3 regions of the Psychromonas sp. SR45-3 genome follow, and region 1 is predicted to be linked to each of the others. Evidence: predicted binding sites of a transcription regulator. Region 1 holds the regulator's gene; each other region holds the start of a gene.

Evidence for each region. Region 1 encodes sigma-54, which starts transcription at its own class of promoters, with help from an activator protein. Its sites were predicted from a motif close to GTTGGCACGNNNNTNGNNT; they were not measured.
Region 2: H5084_RS11950 (PEP-CTERM sorting domain-containing protein) is a predicted target of sigma-54. The motif match lies at 2,132-2,150, and genes of this name have one in related genera.
Region 3: H5084_RS19715 (PEP-CTERM sorting domain-containing protein) is a predicted target of sigma-54. The motif match lies at 1,384-1,402, and genes of this name have one in related genera.

The regions. Positions count from the first base shown of each region.
Region 1 is NZ_JACJDP010000002.1:106,500-109,697, forward strand. Features, by position in the region: gene lptB (LPS export ABC transporter ATP-binding protein) at 1-569, shown strand, start outside; gene H5084_RS01835 (RNA polymerase factor sigma-54) at 619-2,064, shown strand; gene H5084_RS01840 (PTS sugar transporter subunit IIA) at 2,159-2,602, shown strand; gene rapZ (RNase adapter RapZ) at 2,618-3,198, shown strand, end outside.
Region 2 is NZ_JACJDP010000020.1:63,247-66,444, reverse strand. Features, by position in the region: gene H5084_RS11955 (DMT family transporter) at 274-1,149, shown strand; gene H5084_RS11950 (PEP-CTERM sorting domain-containing protein) at 1,360-2,052, opposite strand; tRNA gene H5084_RS11945 (tRNA-Leu) at 3,018-3,103, opposite strand; tRNA gene H5084_RS11940 (tRNA-Cys) at 3,115-3,188, opposite strand; tRNA gene H5084_RS11935 (tRNA-Gly) at 3,197-3,198, opposite strand, start outside.
Region 3 is NZ_JACJDP010000009.1:77,132-80,329, forward strand. Features, by position in the region: gene trmA (tRNA (uridine(54)-C5)-methyltransferase TrmA) at 1-65, opposite strand, end outside; gene murI (glutamate racemase) at 256-1,092, shown strand; gene H5084_RS19715 (PEP-CTERM sorting domain-containing protein) at 1,450-2,046, shown strand; gene H5084_RS07335 (pseudouridine synthase) at 2,228-2,920, opposite strand.

The DNA.
Region 1 (3,198 bases):
TTAAACAAGATCAAGGCTCTATTATCATTGATGATCAAGATATATCCAGTGATCCCATGCATATTCGAGCGCAAAAAGGTATTGGTTACTTACCACAGGAAGCTTCTATTTTTCGTCGCTTGACTGTGACAGAAAATATCATGGGTATTCTACAAACTCGTAAAGAATTAACGCAGGCACAGCGAGACGAAAAATTGAATACGCTACTCGAAGAGTTTCATATTACACATATTCGAGATAATAAAGGCATGAGTTTATCAGGTGGCGAGCGCCGCCGAGTTGAAATTGCGCGCGCCTTGGCGACTGAACCTAAATTTATTTTACTTGACGAACCCTTTGCTGGTGTCGACCCTATTTCGGTTATCGATATTAAGAATATCATCCAACAGTTGCGAGACCGTGGATTAGGTGTATTAATTACTGACCATAATGTCCGTGAAACCTTGGACGTGTGTGAGCACTCTTATATCGTAAGTCACGGAGAAATTATAGCTATTGGGACGCAAGACGAAATATTAGCAAACGATCATGTAAAACGCGTTTATCTAGGTGAAGAATTTAAACTTTAAGGTATAGTTATTTTTAATTGAGCAATAAGTTCTAGGAATATATGTTTTGATGAAACAAGGTTTACAATTGAAAATGGGTCAGCAATTAGCGATGACTCCTCAATTACAACAAGCAATAAAATTGTTGCAGCTTTCAACACTCGATCTACAACAAGAGATTCAAAACGCGCTAGATTCCAATCCTCTCTTAGAACAAGATGATCAAACGGGTTCAGAAGAAACAGTTAAAGAATCTGACAGTAGCCAACTTGATACTTCTGAGGCTATCTCACAACAAGAATTTTCCGATGATTTACCGGCAGAAAAAGAGTGGGAAGAGTCATACACATCGACACCTATCACAGGTACTAGCTCTAATGCTGTAGCTTATGACGGCGAAGATTCCGTTTATCAAGGTGAGTCCTCGACTTCATTACAGGATCACTTGTTATGGCAAATGCAACTCACTCCTTTTACTGAAACCGATCAAGTTATTGCCATGGCAATCATTGATTCAATTGATGAGTCTGGTTATTTAACAACAAGCTGTGAAAGCATTCTAGAAAGTTTAGAAGCTGATCTTGAAGGCTTAGAGTTAGATGAAGTTGAAGTAGTATTAAAACGTATTCAACATTTTGATCCGTTAGGCGTTGCCGCACGTTCAACTCAAGAATGCTTACAAATTCAACTACGCCAATTACCTGATAGCACTCCTTGGCGCGAAGAAGCTATTTTAATTCTTGAGCAATATATGGAGTTACTCGGTAATCGAGACTATCGAACATTAGCCAGAAAAAGCAAATTCAAAGAAAGCCAATTATCTGAAATAATGCGTTTAATTCAGAGCTTAGAACCAAGGCCTGGTAACAGTATTGAAACCAGTGAAACGCAATATATCGTACCTGATGTTTACGTTAAAAAAATAAACGGACAATGGCGTGTTTCATTAAATCAAGATTGCGACCCTAACTTATCTATAAACGAGCAATATGCTAGTCTATGTAAAGGTAATATCAGCAAAACTGACTCACAATTTATTAAAGGTCACTTGCAAGAAGCGAAATGGTTTATTAAAAGCTTAGAAAGTCGTAATGAAACTTTATTAAAAGTATCTAACTGTATTGTTCAACAGCAACAAGCCTTTTTCGAATATGGCGATGAATCCATGAAACCGATGGTATTAAATGATGTTGCCTTTGAAGTAGAAATGCATGAATCGACCATATCCCGAGTGACAACACAAAAATTTATGCATACTCCACGTGGTATTTATGAATTAAAATTTTTCTTTTCAAGTCATGTTGCAACGGATGGCGGCGGTGAATGCTCATCAACAGCGATTCGTGCATTAATTAAAAAATTAGTCGCGGCAGAGCCGACAAATAAACCCTTAAGTGATAATAAGATAACACAATTATTAGAAGAAAAAGGTATTCAGGTTGCACGACGCACTATTGCAAAATATCGTGAATCTTTAGGTATTCCGCCTTCTAACCAACGTAAACAATTACTTTAAATAGTGAGCAGTGCAAATAAAAATGAGATTAACTATAGTCATTTAATACTAACCTGCTAAACTCGCGCGTTCGTTGAATACAGTTAAATATATTATGAAAATATCTACTTTATTAAATAAAGATTCCGTCTTCTGCCAAACGGTATGCACCAGTAAAAAAGGTGCATTAGAAAAAATCAGTATTATTGCTGCAGAGCAGTTAAATTTAGATGCACAGGAATTATTCGAAAGTTTAATTGCCCGCGAAAAAATCGGTTCTACAGGTGTAGGCTCTGGCATTGCGCTTCCTCATGTTAAAATATCTAGCGACTCCCCTGCGACAGCGGTATTTTTGCAATGCGAATCAGGTATCGATTATGATTCATATGACGGTAACAAAGTAGATATATTATTTGCTATATTTGTTCCTGAGGATCTGTGTAAAGAATACCTTGCTGCGTTGTCAGAAATAAGCCAAAAACTGTTAGATAAGCAATTTCTGCGTCAATTACGCAGCGCAAAGACGAATGAAAAGCTATTTGAGTTATTAACCCTATAAAATTTAGGAGCGCATATGAAGTTAATTGTTATTAGTGGTCGATCAGGCTCAGGAAAAACAATTGCCCTCCATGTCCTAGAAGATTTAGGCTACAACTGCATTGACGGGGTCCCATATCAATTATTAGAACAATTGGTTGATACGGTAGATCCTAAAGATAACAAAGTAGCAGTCAGTTTAGACATCCGCAACATGCCCTCTGACGTTGATGCGATAAAAAAGCTGATTGAATCACTGCAACAAAAAGTCGAATTAGAAATTATCTATATCGACGCATTAACCAGTGAGTTAATTAGACGTTATAGCGAAACTCGACGTTTACACCCGCTGTCCAAACAAAAGTTATCACTATCTCAGGCCTTAGAATTAGAAAACGAAATGCTTGCTCCTTTGAAAGCATTGGCTGCTTTTTCAATTGATACCACCTCGCTCTCCGTTCACAACTTAAACGAACACCTTAAGATTTACTTGCAAGGGTCTAGTAAAAGCAATGTATTAGTTATTTTTCAATCTTTTGGATTTAAACACTTACATCCCGAAGATGCTGATTATATTTTTGATGTACGTTTTCTGCCAAATCCTTACTGGGAAAAGAA
Region 2 (3,198 bases), on a different contig from region 1:
AAGATATTCTCAATATAAAAAGAAGTGCTAACGGCCATAGATAAGTAAGTGAAAAAGATCCTACGAATCAAAGCACTCAATAAAAATAACAATAATTTAACAAAAAAATGTTCAAAATCACAAGGTTGATTTTAAGTTATTCAAAAATTTAGTTTTTTAAAGTAAAAGTAATTTGAAATAGAAGTGAGTCAAGCATAAAAAATTTCAAATTAAAGTACCTTCATATTAATATCATCAAATGTCTGATAGAAGCATTCCATAGAGTAATCCGTCATGATCAAGAACCAAAAAACCGCCACCCTATTTGCGCTACTCGCTGTATTGATGTGGTCGACAGTTGCCACTGCATTTAAGATAACTTTAACTTATTTTAGTGCATTACAGATGCTGCTTGCAGCTAGCTTAGTCAGTAGCTTAGTTTTGCTCTTTATTTGTTATCGACAACATAAAATAACTTTGCTTAAAACAAGTTTTTTAAAAAGGCCCTACTTCTATCTTTTAATGGGCGCAATTAATCCATTTTTATATTATTTTTTGCTTTTCCAAGCCTATGATTTATTACCTGCGCAACAAGCACAGTCACTAAATTATACTTGGGCGATCACGCTCTCGTTATTGGCTATACCAGTACTAGGGCAAAAATTACGTAGGAATGACATTGTCGCGATTACCTTAGGCTATTTTGGGGCATTGGTTATTGCCACTAAAGGAAACCTATTCGCACTTGATTTTGAAAGCCCTATGGGTGTAGTTTTGGCGCTGCTAAGCACCATACTGTGGGCCTGTTATTGGATATTTAATAGTAAGAATGATGCTGACCCAATGGTCGCTTTATTGCTCTGTTTTTTATGTAGTTTACCCATGGTGTTGTTAACTATATTAATATTCGATGATATTAATATCACCGCTTGGCAAGGTTGGTTAGGTGCTGCTTACATCGGTCTATTTGAAATGGGTCTGGCTTTTGTGGCTTGGTTAACCGCACTTAAATACGCAGAAAGCACCAGTAAGATAAGTAATTTAATTTTTATCTCGCCCTTTGTTTCTTTAGTGCTATTAAGTCAAATTATTGGAGAGACTATCTATCCTGCAACTATCATTGGGTTAGTATTGATAATCACAGGCCTACTGATCCAGAAAAAGGCTTAGTCGCGTAAGTGCATCGAAAAACCAAAGCTTTGCCTCCTGCTAATGTTTGTTTAAAATAAAAACAGACTAAAACAAAAAAGCACCAATCATAACGATTGATGCTTTTTAAGAGGCTATTTATTACATTACTTAGTAACGGTACTAACTGTACCTAAATAACAAGACCTAAACCTAACAATACCTAAAAATCAATCTAGGTATTGATTAGCATTATTTTTTCACTCTACGTGATAATGATAAACCAACTAACGCTAAGCCAAGAATCGCAATAGTTGTTGGTGCAGGCACATTAACGATTAATGAAGGATTATTAAACCCAGCACCTTGGAATACCGTTGACTCACCAAATACAACTAAACCGTTATTGTCTTGAACGCCATTTACCCAGCCTTGAACAATACCAGTCACATCAACAGTAAAAGTACCAAATGCATCGGTTTTAACGTTGCTTACTAAGTCTTTTTGATTGCTTGAAGCTTGAGCATATTCAAATAAAGGTAAAGAACCAGATGCATCACTCCAAGCACTTTCAACTTGTCCTAATAAAACAGTTAAGTTATTTTTATCGTTTAAACGAGAAACAAAATCAAGACTAAATAATGCAGAGAAACCTGAAGCATTAACGTTACTTGCTGTTAAGTTACTTAAATCGAAATTAAGAAAAGTTGCAATACGTTTACTTTCTTGACTTAACTCAGCTCGTTCACGTGCGATAACCTCAGTAGCAGATAAAGTACCACTGTCAACAACACCTGCAAAGTTCGCATCGCCATCAACAGATACGCTAACAATTGAAGTGGGTGTAGTAGTAATTAATGATGCTTGAACACTCGGCACAATAAATACTGACATTAAGCACAAGCTAGTAGTGATGGTCGTAAATAATTTTTTCGAATTAAACATAAGTATTATCCTTTAGTTTTTACTACTATCTGTTCAAATAACAAGTAGGCAGCAATTTATGTATCTCTAACAAGGTATAAAGCAAAAAATATGCCATAAAATATATCACTTTATTTTCAATAAGATAATTTCTTTAAAATATTAACTTGCCTAATTATGCAAAAAAAACCGACACCCATTTAGAGTTACCTCACATGGCTAGTTTAATTACCCATTAATAGATAATGTTATTAATAAACGCTAAACAACCAGCTTTATCTGCTGATATTATCAATCTATTAAGATGACGAGCGATTTATAAGGGGCTCAAAACGTATAAACCAGCTTAAATAACAATGAGCTATTAATTCCAATATAAGTAATGATCTATTCATTTATGCTTGTTAAAATGAATCCTAGCTTCGTTGTTGATTTGATTCAGAACCTCCTGTTCTTCACCACTCTGTGGCCAGCTAAAGCTGTTCAAAATTATTCCATACTATTTTGTGTAAGAGAATAACTAGTTACTGCAATCAACGCCTTGCTATCATCCATTTTCCCTAACGCCTAAATAGACCATTTATTTATCCAGATGGGTATAACTGTTCTGCTCAGCCATTTCTCTCAACTTCTTTCAAAAAAGATCTTTCAAGCAACACTTTTATTAGACACTCTAACTTCAAGTATAAAAAACAGCTTTAAACTAATTAATTTATAAAATGGTTTTCCGAAGAGGGACTTGAACCGTCACTACCAGAATTAGATGCGGGGTTTGTCATCAAAGAGCGGATATATTAGAGACTCAAATTTTAGATATAAAAAAACCAGCTATAAGCTGGTTCTTTTATGAAATTGGTGCCCGGAGACGGACTTGAACCGTCACGACCAGAATTAGATGCGGGGGTTTGTCATCAAAGAGCGGATATATTAGAAGCTCAAATTTTAGATATAAAAAAACCAGCTATAAGCTGGTTCTTTTATGAAATTGGTGCCCGGAGACGGACTTGAACCGTCACGACCATAAGTCGAGGGATTTTAAATCCCTTGTGTCTACCGATTTCACCACCCGGGCAAAGATTGTAATGGAGGCGGAACCCGGAGTCGAACCGAGGTGGATGGATTTGCAATCCACTGCATGGCCACTCTGCCATTCCGCCAAAACATTTG
Region 3 (3,198 bases), on a different contig from region 1:
AATTGCTCTTTTTTAGCGTCTAATTGTGATTCATAATTATCCGGATCAACAAATTCTAAGCTCATAATAACCTCTGTTTTTTTATATCTATCGCTGGCTATTTTTCAATAGCATTTAAATGGAGGGGCATTCTAAAACAGCGAGTAGCTGTTGGCTAGCTAAAACCGACCATCATTATTATCAGGTTAATGATCATTTTATTTCTTTCTGCTTTGATTACAGGCTAAAATACTTTTTTTGCCAAGGAAGTAGAAAATGTCAGCCAAACGAGTACTTATATTTGATTCTGGAGTCGGTGGTTTATCTGTTTACGAACAGATAGTTAAATATAATCCCACTATCAAGTGTCAATATTTGTTTGATAATGCTTATTTTCCCTATGGTGAACTGCCAAGAGAACAATTAATTAATCGACTAACACAATTATTAACTGATTTTATGCAGTTGCACTCGGTTGATTTAATTGTTATCGCGTGTAACTCCGCGAGCACTGTGGCGCTTGATGCATTACGCCAGCACTTTACTATTCCTATTGTTGGTGTTGTCCCTGCCATCAAACCTGCTACTTTAATCACCGCTAATAATGTGATTGGATTATTGGCAACGCCGGGTACCATAGAGCGTGCTTATACCGATACGTTAATTAATGAATTTGCTGCTGACAAAACGGTATTGCGTATTGGCTCGACGAAATTGGTTGAATTAGCTGAAGATAAGTTGATAGGGAAAGTACTTGATGCAGATAGTTTTAGAGTAATATTAGCCCCTTGGTTAAAGAATGAAGATAACATGCCAGATACATTAGTATTGGGATGTACTCATTTTCCGCTACTCAGAGAAGAAATCAGTGCCTGTTTCGCTCAGCCGATTCATTTAGTTGATTCTGGGCAAGCGATTGCGTTGCGTGTAAAACAGTTATTAAACTCCCGATATTTTAATGATCCGTTATTAAACCCTCAACCATTAAACAATTATCTCTTAAATCATCAGGCTTTTTATACTCGTCAGTTTGAAAACAAAGCACATTTAACAGCCTTAACAGCGAGTTTTAAAGAGCGGGGCTTTTTAGAAATTAATTTTTGTGGCCTTTAGGGTTGTATTCAGCTGCATTATTCATCTGTATTATTCAGTTGCAAGCTCGGTCATCCATACCATGCGTGACACGATGACCTTTCGATTCGTTAGGTCTTCTCCTGTATGTCTAGAAACTTTATATTTTTCAGTTTACTGACTTTTTGCATGTCGATGGATATCGAGTAGTAAATAAGCGTTAATACCTTCAATAAACCCAGATGCTATCCATAAAGTGTTGGTTTAATTTACAGGTTAATTATTTATTGATTAAAATATAAATAAATCCTATTAGAATCAATGGTTTGATTTGTTGGCTCGTTTTTTGCTTCTCCTTGGTATTCTACTCAATTAGAGTTATAACTTAAGGCATTAAAAATGAAAAACATGATCAACACTCTTATTTTATCTACCATTGGACTGTCTGCCTCTGCTCAAGCAATAACAATCAGTTTTGAACAGGGTGGAAATGCAAATTTTGAGACAAGCAATAGCGTGAGTTTTTTAGATGGAACGGGTCATAGTGATGGTGTTGGTTATAAGCAAGTTGCAGACGCAACTGGCAGTGACTATGTTGCCTTTAATACAAATCAGGCACAATCATCAACCTTTACATGGAATAATCTTGATACATTCAATTTAAATGGATTTACCGTCGCAGGTGCTTGGGGAAGTCAAACCTTGACTATCAATGGTTATAATGGAGTGAATTTAGTAAACACTATCGATTTTGGAATAACTACTCAAGCTATTGATTTTATAGCAAACTGGGTAGACCTTACTTCTTTCTCTATACTAACGGGTAATGATTATATTAAGAGTTCTATGCATTCTGGCAATGGACAGCATTGGGCTATAAATGATGTTATTGTTAATGAAGCTGTTCAAAGTGTTCCTGAGCCGTTATCCATCGCTTTATTAGGATTGGGTTTAGTAGGTTTAGGTTTTTCTGTCACAAAGAAAAGAGCGAAATAAGCTAATTATATTTTTATCATTTTGTGATTTTATGTCTGCAACAACCTACAGTAGTACTTGTTGATTGTTGAACAGTAACTATATAGTATAAATGGTTATTGGTATAACGGCCCGAGAGTATAAATACTTCGGGCTTTTTATTGTTAAAATTTTGATTACTTGTTAAATAGCTTATTGCTTTTTAAAGTACTTTGAAAGTTCCGTTATCAAGCCCTTTAATCGTCCATTCCCCAATGGAGTAACGAATTAAACGTAATGTTGGAAAGCCTATATTAGCCGTCATTCGGCGTACTTGTCGGTTGCGCCCTTCAGAAATAGTAATGCTTAACCAAGTAGTAGGAATGTTTGCACGTTCACGTATCGGTGGGTATCGCTCCCAAATATCAGGGTTGTCCATTATTTTTACTTTTGCAGGCATGGTCATACCATCTTTTAATTTCACACCTTGACGCAATTTGTCTAAATCAATTTCCTTGGGGGCACCTTCAACTTGGACCCAATAGGTTTTTTCTGTCTTTTTGCCTGGCTGGGTGATGTCCGCTTGTAATTGCCCGTCGTTGGTTAGTACCAATAAACCTTCACTATCCCTATCTAAACGACCCGCCGCATAGATATTAGGGATCGTAATGTAGTCTTTTAAGGTTTCGCGAATACTGTCTGCGTTACCTTCATCGGTAAATTGGCTTAGCACATCAAAAGGTTTGTTAAATAAAACGATTTTTTGCATTGCTTTAGGTAATACTTTTTTGGGTACAAATGTTTTATGCGCTGCTTTTTTTACATTAAAGTGCGAAGGCTTTTTCGTTTTTCGTGGGCTGCTCTTTGCATCTGCTTTGAATGTGTTATTGGTTTTTTTTATTGGAGGTTGGTTCATTTGTTGCCCTTAAAAGCAGTCAAAAAAAACATTGTATCAGAATAAAATATTAAGGCAGAGTTGCTTATGAAATGTTATGTTTATCAGTATCAAATAGCGCTGTCTGACATTATTTGATTACTTGATGTTAACAAGCACAAGTTCACAAATAATGATCTTGATCTCGTTTTAATCGACGACATAAGGGTCTGAAACTAGATAATTTTGTTTTTTCCGATATGATATGCGCGTAATTATTATGCGTAACAATTTGATAACATTTTTAACGCTAACAATTC